3 regions of the Arthrobacter sp. TJ-266 genome follow, and region 2 is predicted to be linked to each of the others. Evidence: riboswitches for the same ligand, from Rfam matches in the RefSeq annotation. Region 2 holds a riboswitch; each other region holds the start of a gene.
The links. Region 2 has a riboswitch for cyclic di-AMP ahead of AC4D12_RS01095 (M23 family metallopeptidase). Riboswitches for the same ligand answer to the same signal wherever they lie in the genome.

Region 1 (4,760 bases), on a different contig from region 2:
GGCGTCCGGTCTCCTGGCTGCGGCGATCGGGATCTTCTGGGCCTGGCGGTACCACGAGGTGCGGCTCCGGTACGACCGCACCGCCCCGCGCCGCCTCCGGATCGAGCACGAGGCGGGCGTCGAGGAGAGAGCCGCCGAGTAGGCGGCCACGGCCTACCCGAGCAGGTGCTCCACCGTGTGGTCGATGCACGCGATCAGCGCCGAGACGTCGTCCGGCTCGATCGACACGAAGGTGGCGATGCGCAGCTGGTTGCGGCCGAGCTTGCGGTACGGCTCGACGTCCACCACTCCGTTGGCGCGGAGGATCGCGGCCACACGTGCGGCGTCCACGGTCTCCTCGAAGTCCACCGTGACGATCACGTTCGAACGGTCCTCCGGCCGCGTGACGTAGGGGGACGCGACCGATGAGGCCTCGGCCCAGGCGTACAGGCGCCCTGCAGAGTCCGCGGTGCGCGCCGTGGCGAACGGCAGTCCGCCCTCGGCGTTCAGCCACTGCACCTGGGCGTCGAGGGTCACGAGGGTGGAGAGCGAGGGCGTGTTGTAGGTCTGGTTCAGGCGGGAGTTCTCCACCGCCGTCTGCAGGTCGAGGAAATCGGGGATCCACCGCCCGCCCGCCCTGATACGCGCCACGCGGTCGAGCGCCGCGGGGGAGAAGAGCCCCAGCCACAGCCCACCGTCGGAGGCGAAGTTCTTCTGCGGGGCGAAGTAGTAGACGTCCGTCTCGGCGACGTCCACGTGCAGCCCGCCGGCCGCGGAGGTGGCGTCGATGACCGTCAGGGCGCCGTCGTCCGTCCCGTCCACGCGCCGTACGGGCGCCGCGACGCCGGTCGAGGTCTCGTTCTGCGGCCAGGCGTAGGTGTCCACGCCCGCCTCCGCGACGGCATCCGGACGAGCGCCCGGAGGGGACGTGATGATGCTCGAGGGCTCGAGGAACGGGGCCTTGTCCGTGGCCGACGCGAACTTCGATCCGAACTCACCGAAGGAGAGGTGCTGCGCCTTCGCCTCCACGAGACCGAACGCCGCCGCGTCCCAGAAGGCTGTGGATCCGCCGACGCCGAGGATCACTTCGTAGCCCTCGGGGGCGCCGAAGAAGGTCATGAGGCCCTCGCGGACGTCACCCACGAGGTTCCTGACGGGCGCCTGGCGGTGCGAGGTGCCGAGGAGCGTGCTGCCCGCGCGCACGAGGGCGTCCAGCTGCGCGCCGCGCACCTTGGACGGGCCCGCGCCGAAGCGGCCGTCGGCGGGCAGGAGGTGGTCGGGGATGCGCGGCAGGTCGGTCAAGGATGCTCCAGGTGGTCGGCGGCGGCGTGTGCCCCTCATTCTGCCCCAGCCCGGGCACGCGGCCCCTGTCCGTGACGGGCCCGCGACGGCGGCGCGGTACCCGCGCGGGACGGCGCCGCAGGCGCGCGCGCACCGGCCCTGCCCGTCGCCATGGGTTAACCTTGGGAAGCGTGGCGAGGCGCAGGCTGAGGCGGACCTGACCGCCGGCCGCGCGCGGCCCTCCAGCCGCGAACCCGCACCGCACCAAGGAGCTGAACCGCATGACGGACCTCATCGACACCACCGAGATGTACCTGCGGACCATCCTCGAGCTCGAGGAGGAGAACATCGTGGCGCTCCGGGCACGGATCGCCGAGAGGCTGCGGCACTCCGGGCCCACCGTCTCGCAAACGATCGGACGCATGGAGCGCGACGGGCTCGTGGTGGTCTCGGGGGACCGGCATCTCGAACTCACGGAGGTGGGACGCCGCCGGGCCACGGAGGTCATGCGCAAGCACCGTCTGGCCGAGCGCCTGCTCAGCGACGTGATCGGCCTCGACTGGGCGTACGTGCACGACGAGGCCTGCCGGTGGGAGCACGTCATGAGCGAGCGCGTGGAGCGCAGGCTCTACGAACTGCTGGGCAAGCCCTCGCAGTCCCCGTACGGTAATCCCATCCCCGGCCTCGAGGCGCTCGGTGGCGTCCAGACCGAGCAGTTCACCGACGGCGTCGTGACGCTCCTGGCCGCCATGGGCACGTACTCACCCGAGAGCGCCGTGACCCTCGTCCGGCTCGCCGAGCCCATCCAGGTGGACCCGGAGCTCCTCACCCAGCTCGACGAGGGCGGCCTGCGACCCGGCGCGAGCCTGAGCCTGGAATCGGTGGGCGGCTACGTGTCGGTCCGCGTCCCCGGGGTCGAGGGCGCCCTCGAACTGCCTCCCGAAGTGGCCTCGCACGTCTTCGTGTCGGTCGACGCCTGACCCTTCCCGGGAGCGCCGCACGGTGGCCGGAAAGGCAAGCAGCCTGAGGACCGTGACCAGAACGTGACATACCGCTGGTTCTCGGGTAGCCTTCATCCCGTGCCAAATTCGCTCTAGATCCGGCACCCTCCTGCAAATCGCCTAGCTCTGCCATTGCTCGAGGTCCGTTCGCACCATTCGCATGGCAGAGGCGGGGGAACCAATTTGTGGACTTCTTTCGAGAGGTCCTTGGGGTTAAGTCGCTGCTCGCAGCGGCCGGGTGACTCCCATCCGAATCCGACAGCTCACCTCGCAGGCGTTGGGAGAGGTAATCCAACGTGTCCACCAGCACCACGCTGGGCCGCCACCGCGCGCCCCAAACCGTCAGCCCGCTGACCGCACTGTCCGCCGCCGTCTCGTCCAACGCAGGATCAGTCGGCCGCCAGGCAGCCGTCATCGTCGCAGCGTCGGGTCTCGTGCTCACCGCCGGTCTGCCGGCTCACGGAGCGGCTTCCGCCGAGCGTGAGGCCCAGGCCTCCACCCTCACCGTCTCCCGCGTCGTCACCGCCGAGGTCACCGTCCCGGCCACGGCCGAGGTCGCGTTCGAGCTCGTCCCGGTCGCCGTCGAGAAGGCGCCGGAGAAGGCGCCGGAGCCGGCTCCCGTCGTCGTCGAGGCGCCCGTTGCCGCGCCGACTCCGGCACCCGTGGTCGTGCAGGCGCCGGCGCCCGTCGCCGTGCAGGCTCCGGCACCGGTCGCCGTGCAGGCTCCGGCACCCGTCGCCATCGTCGCCGCCCCGGCTCCCGTCGCCGTGGCGCAGCCCGCTCCCGCGCCGGCCGCCCCCGTCGCCGCCGCCTCCGGTGTGGCCGACGGGCTCGTCGGCAGTGCCTACGCGCAGATCGGCGTGGCGCAGGACTGCACGGCCATGGTCGAGAAGGCACTGCGCTCGGTCGGCAAGTCGGTCGGCGACCTCGCACCGGGTCAGTTCTTCCAGTACGGCGATGTGGTGGGTTCGCCCGCTCCCGGCGATCTGGTCATCACCGGCGGCCACGTCGCCATCTACGTCGGTAACGGCCAGGTCATCAGCGGCGGTCTGAACGGTATGAACACCGGTCTGCACAGCCTGTCCGACCTCCCCGGCGCCAGCTTCGTCCGCGTCCGCTAAACCCCTCATACCCGGAGACCTTCATGACACGCGCCACGATCGCCCGCCACCGCGGGGACACGCAGAGTTTCTCGGACCTCGCGAGGGCCGTCACCAGCAACGCCGGCGGCATGGGACGGCAGGCTGCGGTCATCGCCGCAGCCTCCGGTCTCGTCCTCACCAGCGGCGTCGCCGCCAACGCGGCGGACCTCCAGCCGCAGCGTGAGGTCGCTACCACCAAGCTGACCGTCACCGTCGAGCGGACCGCGGTCGTCGCGGCGAACACCACGACCGTCGCCTTCAACCGGACGCCTGTCAAGGTCCAGGCCGCTCCCGTGGTCGTCCCTCCTCCGGCACCCGCTCCCGTGGTCGAGGCTCCGGTTGCCGCCCCGGCGCCCGCTCCGGTCGTCCAGCCCGCAGCGGTTGCACCGGTCGTCGCTCCGGCTGTCGTGGCTCCTGCTCCCGTGGTCGCAGCGCCCGTCGCCGCTCCGGTCGCGGCGCGCGTCGCAGCTCCCGCTGCTCCCGCAGTTGCCCCGCCGGCCGTTTCCTCGGGAGTCGCGGCCACCATCGCCGCCGCGGCCCAGGGCCAGCTCGGCGTCATGCAGGACTGCACGCGACTGGCGAGCAACGCGCTGGCCGCCGCCGGCATCAACTTCCACGGCTGGCCCGCCGGCTACCTCTCCCTCGGCCGCACGGTCAGCGCGGGCGAAGCCATCCCGGGTGACCTCATCTACTACGCCGACGGCGGCATGGGCATGGCTCACATCGCGGTGTACATCGGCGGTGGCCAGGCGGTCCACGGCGGCTTCAACGGCAACACGACGGTGATCGCACCGGCCGAGCTCGGCTCCGGCGGTGTCTACATCCGCGTGGGCGGCTGACGCTTCCGCACCGACGCTTCACGAAAGGACCGGCCACCCGCCGGTCCTTTCGCGTTCAACAGACTGCCGTCCCGTGAGCCCGTGCATGCCGAGGGGCGGAACGACACCTGCAGCCCTGCGGAGCCGCGTGATTAGCGGCTGCCCCGTGTCCGGCTTACTCTTGCAGTGTCACTTTCGAAGCTCTTCTCCCGTCGTCCCGACTGGCAACCGGTAGCGGGGAACAGGTCAGCGATGAGGCTCGTCGAATGCGCACACTCGTTCTGAATGCTGGGTACGAACCACTTGCGGTCGTCACGTTCCGCAGGGCGCTGGTGCTTGTGCTGACGGGGAAGGCGAGTGTGGTCGCGGAGGACGACGAGCCCGTGGTCGGCCCCACGGACGTTCTCGGCAGACCCTCCGTGATCCTGCTCAACAGGTACGTGAAGATCCCGTACCGCCATGACGTCACCGCCACGCGCCGCGGCGTGCTGCGCCGCGACAACCACATCTGCGCGTACTGCGGGAAGGCGGCCTCGACC
Region 2 (4,760 bases):
TCCGCGGCAACGCGCCCGTGCGGACCCTGATCCTCATCATCCTGATCTTCAATGTCACGTGGGCTGCTCCGTGGAGCGTCCTCGTGCTCTATGCCACCGACTACCTGGGCCTCACCGCCGTCGGCTACGGACTGCTCGCCACCTCGGCCGCCCTCGGCGGGCTCGTGGGCGTCAGCTCCTTCGCCTGGCTCGAGCGCCGGGTGCGCCTGGCCACGCTCATGCGCGTGTGCCTCAGCCTCGAGGTGGTGATGCACCTGGCCTTCGCGCTCACGACGTCGGCCGCCGTCGCGTACGTGATCATGTTCGGCTTCGGCGTCTACGCCTTCATCTGGGGCACCATCTCGACGACGGTGCGGCAGCGTCTTGTCCCGATGCCGCTCCAGGGGCGGATCGGTTCGGTGAACCTGGTCGGCGTGTTCGGCGGGCTCGTGATCGGGCAGCTGTTCGGCGGGCTCATCGCCCAGGTGTGGGGGCTCACCGGGCCGTGGTGGTTCGCCTTCGCCGGCTCGGCGATCACGCTGGCTCTGATGTGGCGCGCCATCTCCAACATCTCGGCCGCCGCTCCCGCGCTCGAGGGCTAGAGCCAGGGCTGCGGGTCCACCTTCTCGTCGCCGACCATGACCTCGAAGTGCAGGTGGCACCCGGTGGAGTTGCCCGTGCTGCCGACCGCACCGAGCGCACCACCGCGGCTCACGGCCGCTCCCTGCGCGACGTCGATGACGCTGAGGTGGTTGTAAGTGGTCTGCATGCCGTCACCGTGGTCCACGACGATCCGCTGCCCGCCGCCGTAGGCGTGCCATCCCGCCTCGACCACCGTGCCGTCGTCGGCCGCGGTGACGGGGGTGCCGCACGCGCTGGCGTAGTCGAGTCCGGTGTGGAGTTCCGTGCCGTAACCGCCCATGGGATTGACCCGGTGCCCGAAGGTGGAGGCGACGGTCCCCTCGGCGACGGGCACGGCGAAGGCCTCCCGCTCCTGGACCACGGGCGAGACCGACGCCGAGAGGGCACGCGCACTCGCGATGCTCGGGGCGATGCCGTCGGTCGCCGGGCCCGCACTCTCCAGGCGGAAGACCACCTCCGCGCCGGAGGGCGCGGTCACTGCCGGGGCGGCCGCGCCGGCGGTGACGACGGCGGCCGGCAGCGCGGCCGTCGGTGCTGCCGCGGTGGTCGACGGCGCGACCGTACCCATGAGCAGCCCGGCCGAGGCGAGCACCATGCCGGCCGTCGCGGACTGGTCGCGGAGACGGGCCAGACCGGAGCGGTTCCGAGTCCCGTTCCGGCGTGCCCGCGCGCCGTGCGGACGGCTGTGGGAGCGGCGCTCCCGGCGGCTCGGCGTCGGTACGTCCGGCACCTCCGCGCCGGCAGGGGACATCGTGAACAGGGCGTGGGACTGCTCGGCGTGAACGGCCTCGAGCGGAACAGCTGGGGCAGGGTGGGTGGTCGCGGCGTCGGCTCGGCCTCGCAGTTCCCGACGCGTGGGGAACTGCTGTGCGGGAACCTCCAGCGCGGGAGCGCCTGCGGCGGCAGTGTCCGCCTCGGGGGTGCCGACGACGGCGGCGCGGCGACCTGACGCCGGACGGATGGCACGGGCGGCGGGTGCGGCGAGCGGGAGAGGCGCGACGGGCGCCACCGGGGCCACCGGGGTTGCGGACGCATCCGCTGGCGCGACGCCGATCGGGTGGAGCGCATCGTCGATCGAGCGTCGCTCCGGGACCTCTCCACGCGCCTCACCGATCGCAGTGGCCCTCAGGGAGCGGCGGCTGGGCAGCGTGTGGCAGTCGGACCCGAGCAGGACGGGGTGCTGCTGGTGCACGCGAGCGACGGGCGCACGACGGCGCCCGGACGTAACCGTCTGGGTCAACTGCTTACCTCTCTGGGGACGCCGGCGGAGTCAGCTGTCGGGTTCGAGCAAGAGTCGACTCGGCCCCCTGCCAGGCTCCGGTGCGGACCTGCCGGATACGGCAGCGCACCACGAGCACTGTGGGAGGGCTTCACCCCGAGGCGGCCTGCGCCGCCGTGATCGTGGGTCCTCCGCCCCTGTCACGGGTTGGTCAGGCGGTCCGCTGACAGGGTTGGGCGTACGGACCTGGATCACGTCTTCGGGCTTTGCTGCTCACACTGTAGGGGAGGAAACCCGTAGTTACAATTCCGTTATACACGCTGTGGACAATCAGTGGGATACTCCAGAATCCTGCGGAAAGCCGTTGGAAAAATTGAGGTGCGCACCACCCTCAGGTCAGTTCCGCGCGGCCCTTCCGCCAATACCCCATGAAGGCCACCTGCTTGCGGTCCACGCCGACATCGCGCACCAGGTAGCGGCGGAGACCGCGCACCACAGCCGCTTCTCCCGCGATCCACGCGTAGAACGGCTGGGTGCCCGGCGGGCGGTCGGGGTTGATGGTCGACTGGACGATCGCCGTCTCGAGCAGCTGCGGGGTCTCCCACAGGATGGTGCGGTCCACGTCCACGTCCTCCGGCTCGCTGCCGCCCCGTGCGTCCCCGGATCCGGCGAGGGAGACCCAGCCCGGCACCCGGACGGCGTCGCGTACGGCGGCCTCGAGCGGTTCACCGTGCGGCTTGCCGTCGCGCGGGAGCCAGGTGACGGTCACGGACGACGGCGTGTGCAGCTCCTGCACGTCCGCAGCGGTGGGCACCTCCAGGAACGCGTGCCCGCCGACGTCCGCGGGCAGCGACTCGAGGATCGCACCGATCGCGGGCACCGCGGTCTCGTCGCCGGCGAGGAGCACGTGCTGGGCGAGGCCGGGGCTCCACTCGATGCCCCCGTAGGCGCCGGCCGTCAGGCACTGCGCTGCTGCGGCGTTGGGCCCGATCACGCACACGCGGTCACCAGGGCGGCTCGCCGCGGCCCACTCGGCAGCGGGGCCGCCGCGGCCCTCGGCGTCGAGGTGCATCACGAAGTCGACGTCGATCTCCGGGACCGCGCCGTCGCAGCGCGAGGCCCGCACCGTGTAGGTGCGCATGGATCCGCGCTCCTCGGCCTCCATGGCGAGCCAGGACTGGTACCAGCTCGCGCTGTCACCGCTCGCCATCAGGCCCGCGATGTCCGGGCACGGGCGTCCGGCCGAGGGGATGATGATCTTGATCCGGAGGTCGAGGCTGTCCCCGGCCACTCCGAAACCCTTCAGGCACGCCCCGCCGAAGGTGATCCGGCGGAAGTTCGGGCTGAGGTCGCGCACGCGGGTGACGGCGACGTCGAACGCCAGCACCATCGGTTCGGTGTCCGCGGCAGTACGCCGTGCGGTTCGCTCGGTCACGTCGGTCATGATGCTGCCTCCACAGGGGTGGGAACGGAGTCGTGCGGGTTGGGTCGGTAGCCGGCCTGCGGTGGCGCAGGTGCTCCGTGGCTCTCGTGTTTCTCGTTGCTCTCGTGGTCCCGGGCACCGTGGTGGCGCCCGACCGGGACCACCATGGGTGTCGCGGACACGGGGTCCTGGATGATGCGGCAGTCGAGGGTGAAGACCCCGGACACGATCTCCTCGGTGACCACGGCGGCCGGCGGACCCTCCGCGACGATCCTGCCGTCGCGCATGGCGATGAGGTGGTCCGCGTACCGCGCGGCGAGGTTGAGATCGTGCAGCACCATGACCACGGTGGTGCCGGCGCGGCGGTTGAGATCGGTGATGAGGTCGAGCACCTCGATCTGATGGGTGACGTCCAGGAAGGTGGTCGGCTCGTCCAGCAGCAGGATGCCGGTCTGCTGGGCGAGGGCCATGGCGATCCAGACCCGCTGGCGCTGCCCTCCGCTGAGCTCGTCCACGCTGCGGTCGGCGAGCTCCAGGGTGTCGGTGGCCTCCAGTGCGTCGGCCACGGCGGCGTCGTCCTTCGGCGTCCACTGCCGGAACCAGCCCTGGTGCGGGTACCTGCCGCGCCCCACGAGATCGGCCACGCTGATGCCGTCCGGCGCCACGGGCGTCTGCGGCAGGAGGCCGAGCACCCGCGCCACGGACTTCGTGGACTGCTGGTGGATGTCCGTGCCGTTGAGGATCACCGTGCCCTGCGCGGGCTTCAGGAGCCGTGCGAGTCCGCGCAGGAGGGTGGACTTCCCGCAGGCGTTCGCCCCGACGATCACCGTCATCTTCCCCGCGGGCAGGGTCACGGTGAGTCCGTCGACAACGGCCCGTTCGTCGTACGCGAGGGTGATCGCCTCGGCGGCGAGGGTGTCAGCCGTCGCGCCGTCCGCACGCTGCTCGGTGGTGGTCACGGTCAGCCTCCCTGTCCGGAGCGGTTGGCGGTGGCGAGCAGCCACAGCAGGAACGGGGCGCCGAGGGCGCCGGTGACGATCCCGACGGGAAGGGCCGTGCCCGGAACGAGGTTGGCGGCCACGAAATCGGCCGCGAGGACGATCACGCACCCCACGAGCGCTGCCATGGTGAGGGACGGCCGGTTGCCGAGCAGACGCCGGGCGATGGGACCCGACAGGAAGGCGACGGACGCCACGGGGCCGGCCGCGGCGGTCGCCACGGCGGCAAGGGCCACGGCCGTGACCATCAGCCCGAGCCGCGCGGCCTCGACGCGCAGGCCGAGCCCGGAGGCGGTGTCGTCACCGAGCTCCAGCCCCCGCAGGCTGCGGGAGAGCACCGCGATGGCCGGGAGCAGCACCAGGAGGAAGAGCACCAGGACCGTGACGCGGTCCCAGGAGCTCGAGTTGAGCGAACCGCTGAGCCATAGGACGGCCTCGGAGGCGGTGCGGAGGTCGGTGCGCGTGATGAGGAAACTCACCAGCGCGTGCATCACCGCCG
Region 3 (4,760 bases), on a different contig from region 2:
GCACGTCATCACCGCACCGGGAGGTGTCGTGACCCCGGTGGGTCTCGAGCTGGCCCTGGAACTGCTCGACGGCGTGCGGCTCGCGGCCGTCGTCGGTGTGGGTCCGGTCGGCACCCAGGCGGTCGTCGCCGTCGTCGAGCCGGACGCCACCCCGAAGCGCCCCGCACTGGCTGAACCGAGCCTGGCCGAGGCTGCCCGTGCTGCAGCGCGTACCCGCGGAATCGAGCTGGCCGCCGTGCTCACGGTGCCCGCGCTTCCCGTGGATGTCCGGCACAACGCGAAGATCGACCGCACCCGGGTGGCCGCCTGGAGCGCCACGTTCCTCGCGGGCCGGCGGGCCGGCACGCCGTGACCGTCCTCGTCACGGGTGCGAGCGGGATGCTCGGCCGATCCGTCGCCGAGCATCTCGTCTCGGCCGGCGAGGACGTCCGGTGCTTCCAGCGCAGGCCCTCGAACGTGGTCGGGGCCACGGACGTCCTGGGTTCCGTCGACGACGCCGGCGCGGTGGAGGACGCCGCACGCGGATGCAGCGCGATCATCCACCTCGCGGCCAAGGTCTCCTTCACGGGTGCACTCGAGGACTTCCGGCGCATCAACGTCGATGGCACGCGGTACGTCCTCGACGCCGCGGTCCGGCATGGTGTCGCCGACGTCGTCCACGTCTCCTCCCCCTCCGTTGCGCACCTCGGGGCCTCACTGGTGGGCGCACCCGCCGGACCCGCCGATCCCGAGCGGGCGCGGGGCACCTACGCACGGACGAAGGCCGCAGCCGAAGTCCTGGCGCTCAGTCGGTCCGGGACCGACCTCCGCGTGGCGGCGGTCCGGCCGCACGTCGTCTGGGGCCCCGGCGACACCCAGCTCGTGGAGCGGGTGATCGAACGCGCCCGGCGTGGGCGGCTCCCGCTGCTCGGCCACGGCACATCCCTGATCGACACCACGTATGTGGACAACGCGGCGTCGGCGATCGTCGCGTGCCTCGCCAGGATGGACGCCGCCGCCGGTCGGGCCGTCGTGGTCACCAACGGCGAACCCCGACCCATCGCCGAACTCCTCACAGGTATCTGCAGGGCGGGGGGCGTGGAACCTCCACGCTGGTCGATCCCCGGCAGTGTGGCCCGCGGGGCCGGCGCCGTGATCGAACGCGCGTGGATGCGCCTGGGACGCGAGGACGAGCCACCGATGACCCGGTTCCTTGCCGAACAGCTCTCCACCGCCCACTGGTTCGACCAGCGGCGGACGCGGCAGGTGCTCGACTGGAGCCCGTCCGTCAGTATCGACGAGGGCTTCCGGAGGCTCGCTGCCCACTACGGCGGCGTCTGAGGACCGCGGCCATTCGGGTCTGCTCCCCGGTCATCGGACGGCGGATCATCCGGCACTACGGCCGCGCTGCAGAACAGCCATGACGCGTAGCGGCTGGGAATGACGAAGGACGGGATGCTCTGCATCCCGTCCTTCGTTTCGCTGTACCCGGCGCTGCAGGCCAATGGCCTAGCGCGTGTAGTACCCATCCACGGCCATCGCCGTGACGGGGTGGACCTGCGTTCCCTGCGAGGGGTTCAGCGCGCTGATCATCTGCCCGTTGCCCAGGTAGATTCCCACGTGGCTGCCGCCGTTCTGGCTGACGAGGTCTCCCGGCTGCGGGGTGGTCGTCGGCTGCAGCGCGTCGAACTGCGCGTAGGTCACACGGGGCAGCTGTACGCCGTGCTGGGCGTACACCCACTGCACGAAGCCGGAGCAGTCCCAGGCGCCGAAGGACGTGCCCCCGTAGACGTAACCGGAACCCTCGCCGCTCATCGCCGTTCCGACGATGCCGGACATCGGAGTGATGGAGGATGCGGACTGCGTGGTGAGGCCGGTCGTGTTGCCCGCGCCCTGCGTCGACGTGGACGCCGAGAAGACAGCAGGAGCGGCTGCGGGAGCCGCGACCGCCGACTGCTGCGCAACCGGTGCGCCGCCCAGGGCGATCGTCTGCCCCGGGTAGATCACGGAGCCGTGTCCGAGACCGTTGGCCGCGAAGAGCGTGTCCAGGCTGACGCCGTGGGCCGCTGCGATGCCGCCGAGCGTGTCGCCGGACCGGACCGTGTAGGTCCCTGCCGCGGGAGCCGCGACGGTGGTGACCGGTGCGGTGGTGGCGGCGGCGGTGCCGACGGTCACCTCGCCCGCGGCACTGGCCGGGAGCGCTGCTCCCAAGAGGATGCCGGAGGCGGCGACGACGACGACGGCGGGCTTACCTGCGGCCGAGGCGCTTGCGCCGACGGCGCGTGAGGCGGTGACGAGAGGGTTGGTGCGCGACGGAACGGCCCGGTGGCGCGCGATATGACGGTTCTGTGACATGTTGTTGCCTTTCCCGATGCCTACGAAGTTAGCTGTCGGGTTCGGATGGGACATCCGGACACGTCATGTCATCGACCGCCGCCCCAGTGCCGGTCAATGCGTGCCTTTACCCCTAGGACTTGTGAGAAAGCCCGCTTTCGGTTCCCCCGCCCCTGTCGAATGTGTTGTTCGAACGGTCCGTCCTCATCGACAGGGTTAGGCAAAGAGAGGAAGGGCGACCCCCCGAGGTGGGCGGACGCTGGAACAACGGTACGCGGCGATCACGTTCCTGTCACGTTCGGATCACGCCTGCCTCGCAGTCTGGCCTCGGCGGCGCTGATGACTATAATCTCGCCGACCGCGGACGCGGCTGGCAGACGGGGCAGAAGAAGGACGAACGGTTCATGAAGGACTCTCGTCGCATCAGGGTGACACGGCCTGCCGCGGCACACCGGCGGCAGGGCTCACCCTCGCGCCCGTAGGCCTCCAGTTCGCGGGCGAAGTAGCCGGAGGTACCGTTAACGTTGACGTAGAGCGAGTCGAAACTCGTGCCGCCGGCTTCCAGCGCACGCTCCATGACCCCACGCACGGCGTCGACGACCCGATCGGTGTCGGGGCGGCGCATGGTGTCGGTCGGCCGGGCGTAGTGCAGCCGGGCCGCCCAGAGGGCCTCGTCCGCGTAGATGTTCCCGATGCCGGAGATGAGGCCCTGATCGAGGAGCGCACGCTTCAGCCCCGTCCTGCGGGCACGCAGCCGCTGGTGGAAGGTCGCGGTGGAGAAGATCGGGTCCAGCGGATCGCGGGCGATGTGCGCGGCCTGCCTCGGGATCAGCGTCAGCTGCTCGGCGCCGAGGCCGCCTGCACCGCCGTCGCCCGTGGGGTCGAGATCGGCGAGGAACATGCCGCCGAAGATCCGCTGGTCGACGAACCGGAGGTCCGTGGGCAGACGCTCGCCGTCCGGTCCGGTCGCCGGGGACAGTCCGAGCCGGACCTTGAGGTGCTTCTCCCGTGCCGCCCCGGGCTCCTCGATGAGCAGCTGGCCGCTCATGCCGAGATGGGCCATGAGCGCGACGGTCGGCGCCTGCTCGCTGCCGGCCGCCTCCTCGAGGGGCATCCACAGGAACTTGCCGCGGCGCACCACGTCCCGCACCGTGACACCCTCGAGGTTCTGTCGGAAGTCCTCGGCGCCCAGGAGGTGCCTGCGCAGGGAGCGGGGGTCCACGACCTCCACGTCCTGGATCGTCCGGCCCGTCACCCATCGCGCGAGCCCGCGCCGGACGACCTCGACCTCCGGGAGTTCAGGCACTCAGGAACCGTTGTCGTGCGTGCGGGACATCACGGCCCCGGGCAGTGACGGGGGTGCGTGGGAATCCGAGGGGTGCGAGGCTTCCGGGGCGCCCGACGGCAGGACGGGCTGCGGCGCGTCGGGGTCGGTCGCGCCGCCCGACAGCAGCACCCAGGTCTCCGCGGCGGCGGCCTGTTCCGCCTCCTTCTTGGACGGCCCTGTACCGGAGCCGTACTCGACGCCACCGATCACCAGACGCGCGGTGAAGGTGCGCGCGTGATCGGGGCCCACGCCTGCGACCCGGTAGTCGATGAGCCCCAGGCGTCGGCTTGCAGCCGCCTCCTGGATGCGTGTCTTCCAATCGGTGCCGCCACCCAGGACGGCGGAGTCGGCGAGGAGGGGGGCGATCAGCCGCATGACCATGGCGCGGGCCGTCTCGATGCCGTGCGTGAGGTACGCGGCGCCGATCACGGCCTCCATGGTGTCCGCGAGGATGGAGGCCTTGTCACGGCCGTTCGTCAGTTTCTCGCCCTGCCCGAGCAGCACGTGGCTGCCGAGGTCCAGGCTGCGGGCCACTCCGGCGAGGGCCTTCGTGCTCACGACCGCCGAGCGGCGCTTGGCGAGCTCACCCTCGGACAGGTCGGGGTTGTCCCGGTAGAGGGCATCGGTGACCGACAGCCCGAGCACGGAGTCGCCGAGGAACTCGAGGCGTTCGTTCGTGGGGATGCCGCCGCGCTCGTAGGCGTAGGACCTGTGTGTCAGGGCAAGACGAAGCGTCTCGGAGTCGATGTCGACCCCGAGACGCTTCGTGAGTTCTGCGGTGTTCTTCATGAAAGCTTCAGCCGACCCCGCCGGACCTTCGCCAGGCAGGGACCGGATCCGACATCAGACGTCGGCGACCTTCCGGCCCTTGTACTCGAGGAACAGCGGCGTGCCGGCCGAGTCGGTGACGACCTTGGCCTGGTGGGCGAGGCTGTAGGTGACGCGACCGTTCTCGAGGGTCTTGACCAGCTTGGGGGCGGTTGCCTTCCACTGGGACCGGCGTGCGCGGGTATTCGCGCGGGACATTTTCCGCTTCGGGACAGCCACGGCTAACTCTTTTCTCTCTCGTCTGACTCTGACTTGGGTGCCGCGTCATGCTCGGCGGCGGTGCCCGTCAACC

Region 1: it holds a riboswitch for cyclic di-AMP, as region 2 does, so the genes downstream of both, AC4D12_RS14255 (NlpC/P60 family protein) here and AC4D12_RS01095 (M23 family metallopeptidase) in region 2, are expected to answer to the same signal.
Region 3: it holds a riboswitch for cyclic di-AMP, as region 2 does, so the genes downstream of both, AC4D12_RS05900 (C40 family peptidase) here and AC4D12_RS01095 (M23 family metallopeptidase) in region 2, are expected to answer to the same signal.

The regions. Positions count from the first base shown of each region.
Region 1 covers NZ_JBZCNC010000004.1:555,971-560,730, reverse strand. Annotated here, with positions in the region: gene AC4D12_RS14270 (MFS transporter) at 1-142, shown strand, start outside; gene serC (phosphoserine transaminase) at 154-1,320, opposite strand; gene AC4D12_RS14260 (iron-dependent transcriptional repressor DtxR) at 1,542-2,240, shown strand; cyclic di-AMP (ydaO/yuaA leader) riboswitch at 2,400-2,552, shown strand; gene AC4D12_RS14255 (NlpC/P60 family protein) at 2,558-3,382, shown strand; gene AC4D12_RS14250 (NlpC/P60 family protein) at 3,406-4,242, shown strand; gene AC4D12_RS14245 (HNH endonuclease) at 4,488-4,760, shown strand, end outside.
Region 2 covers NZ_JBZCNC010000001.1:204,454-209,213, reverse strand. Annotated here, with positions in the region: gene AC4D12_RS01100 (MFS transporter) at 1-581, shown strand, start outside; gene AC4D12_RS01095 (M23 family metallopeptidase) at 578-1,861, opposite strand; cyclic di-AMP (ydaO/yuaA leader) riboswitch at 1,865-2,068, opposite strand; gene AC4D12_RS01090 (siderophore-interacting protein) at 2,232-3,284, opposite strand; gene AC4D12_RS01085 (ABC transporter ATP-binding protein) at 3,281-4,222, opposite strand; gene AC4D12_RS01080 (FecCD family ABC transporter permease) at 4,225-4,760, opposite strand, start outside.
Region 3 covers NZ_JBZCNC010000002.1:237,318-242,077, reverse strand. Annotated here, with positions in the region: gene AC4D12_RS05910 (alpha/beta fold hydrolase) at 1-352, shown strand, start outside; gene AC4D12_RS05905 (NAD-dependent epimerase/dehydratase family protein) at 349-1,320, shown strand; gene AC4D12_RS05900 (C40 family peptidase) at 1,489-2,334, opposite strand; cyclic di-AMP (ydaO/yuaA leader) riboswitch at 2,337-2,542, opposite strand; gene mutM (bifunctional DNA-formamidopyrimidine glycosylase/DNA-(apurinic or apyrimidinic site) lyase) at 2,657-3,619, opposite strand; gene rnc (ribonuclease III) at 3,620-4,429, opposite strand; gene rpmF (50S ribosomal protein L32) at 4,484-4,687, opposite strand; gene AC4D12_RS05880 (YceD family protein) at 4,690-4,760, opposite strand, start outside.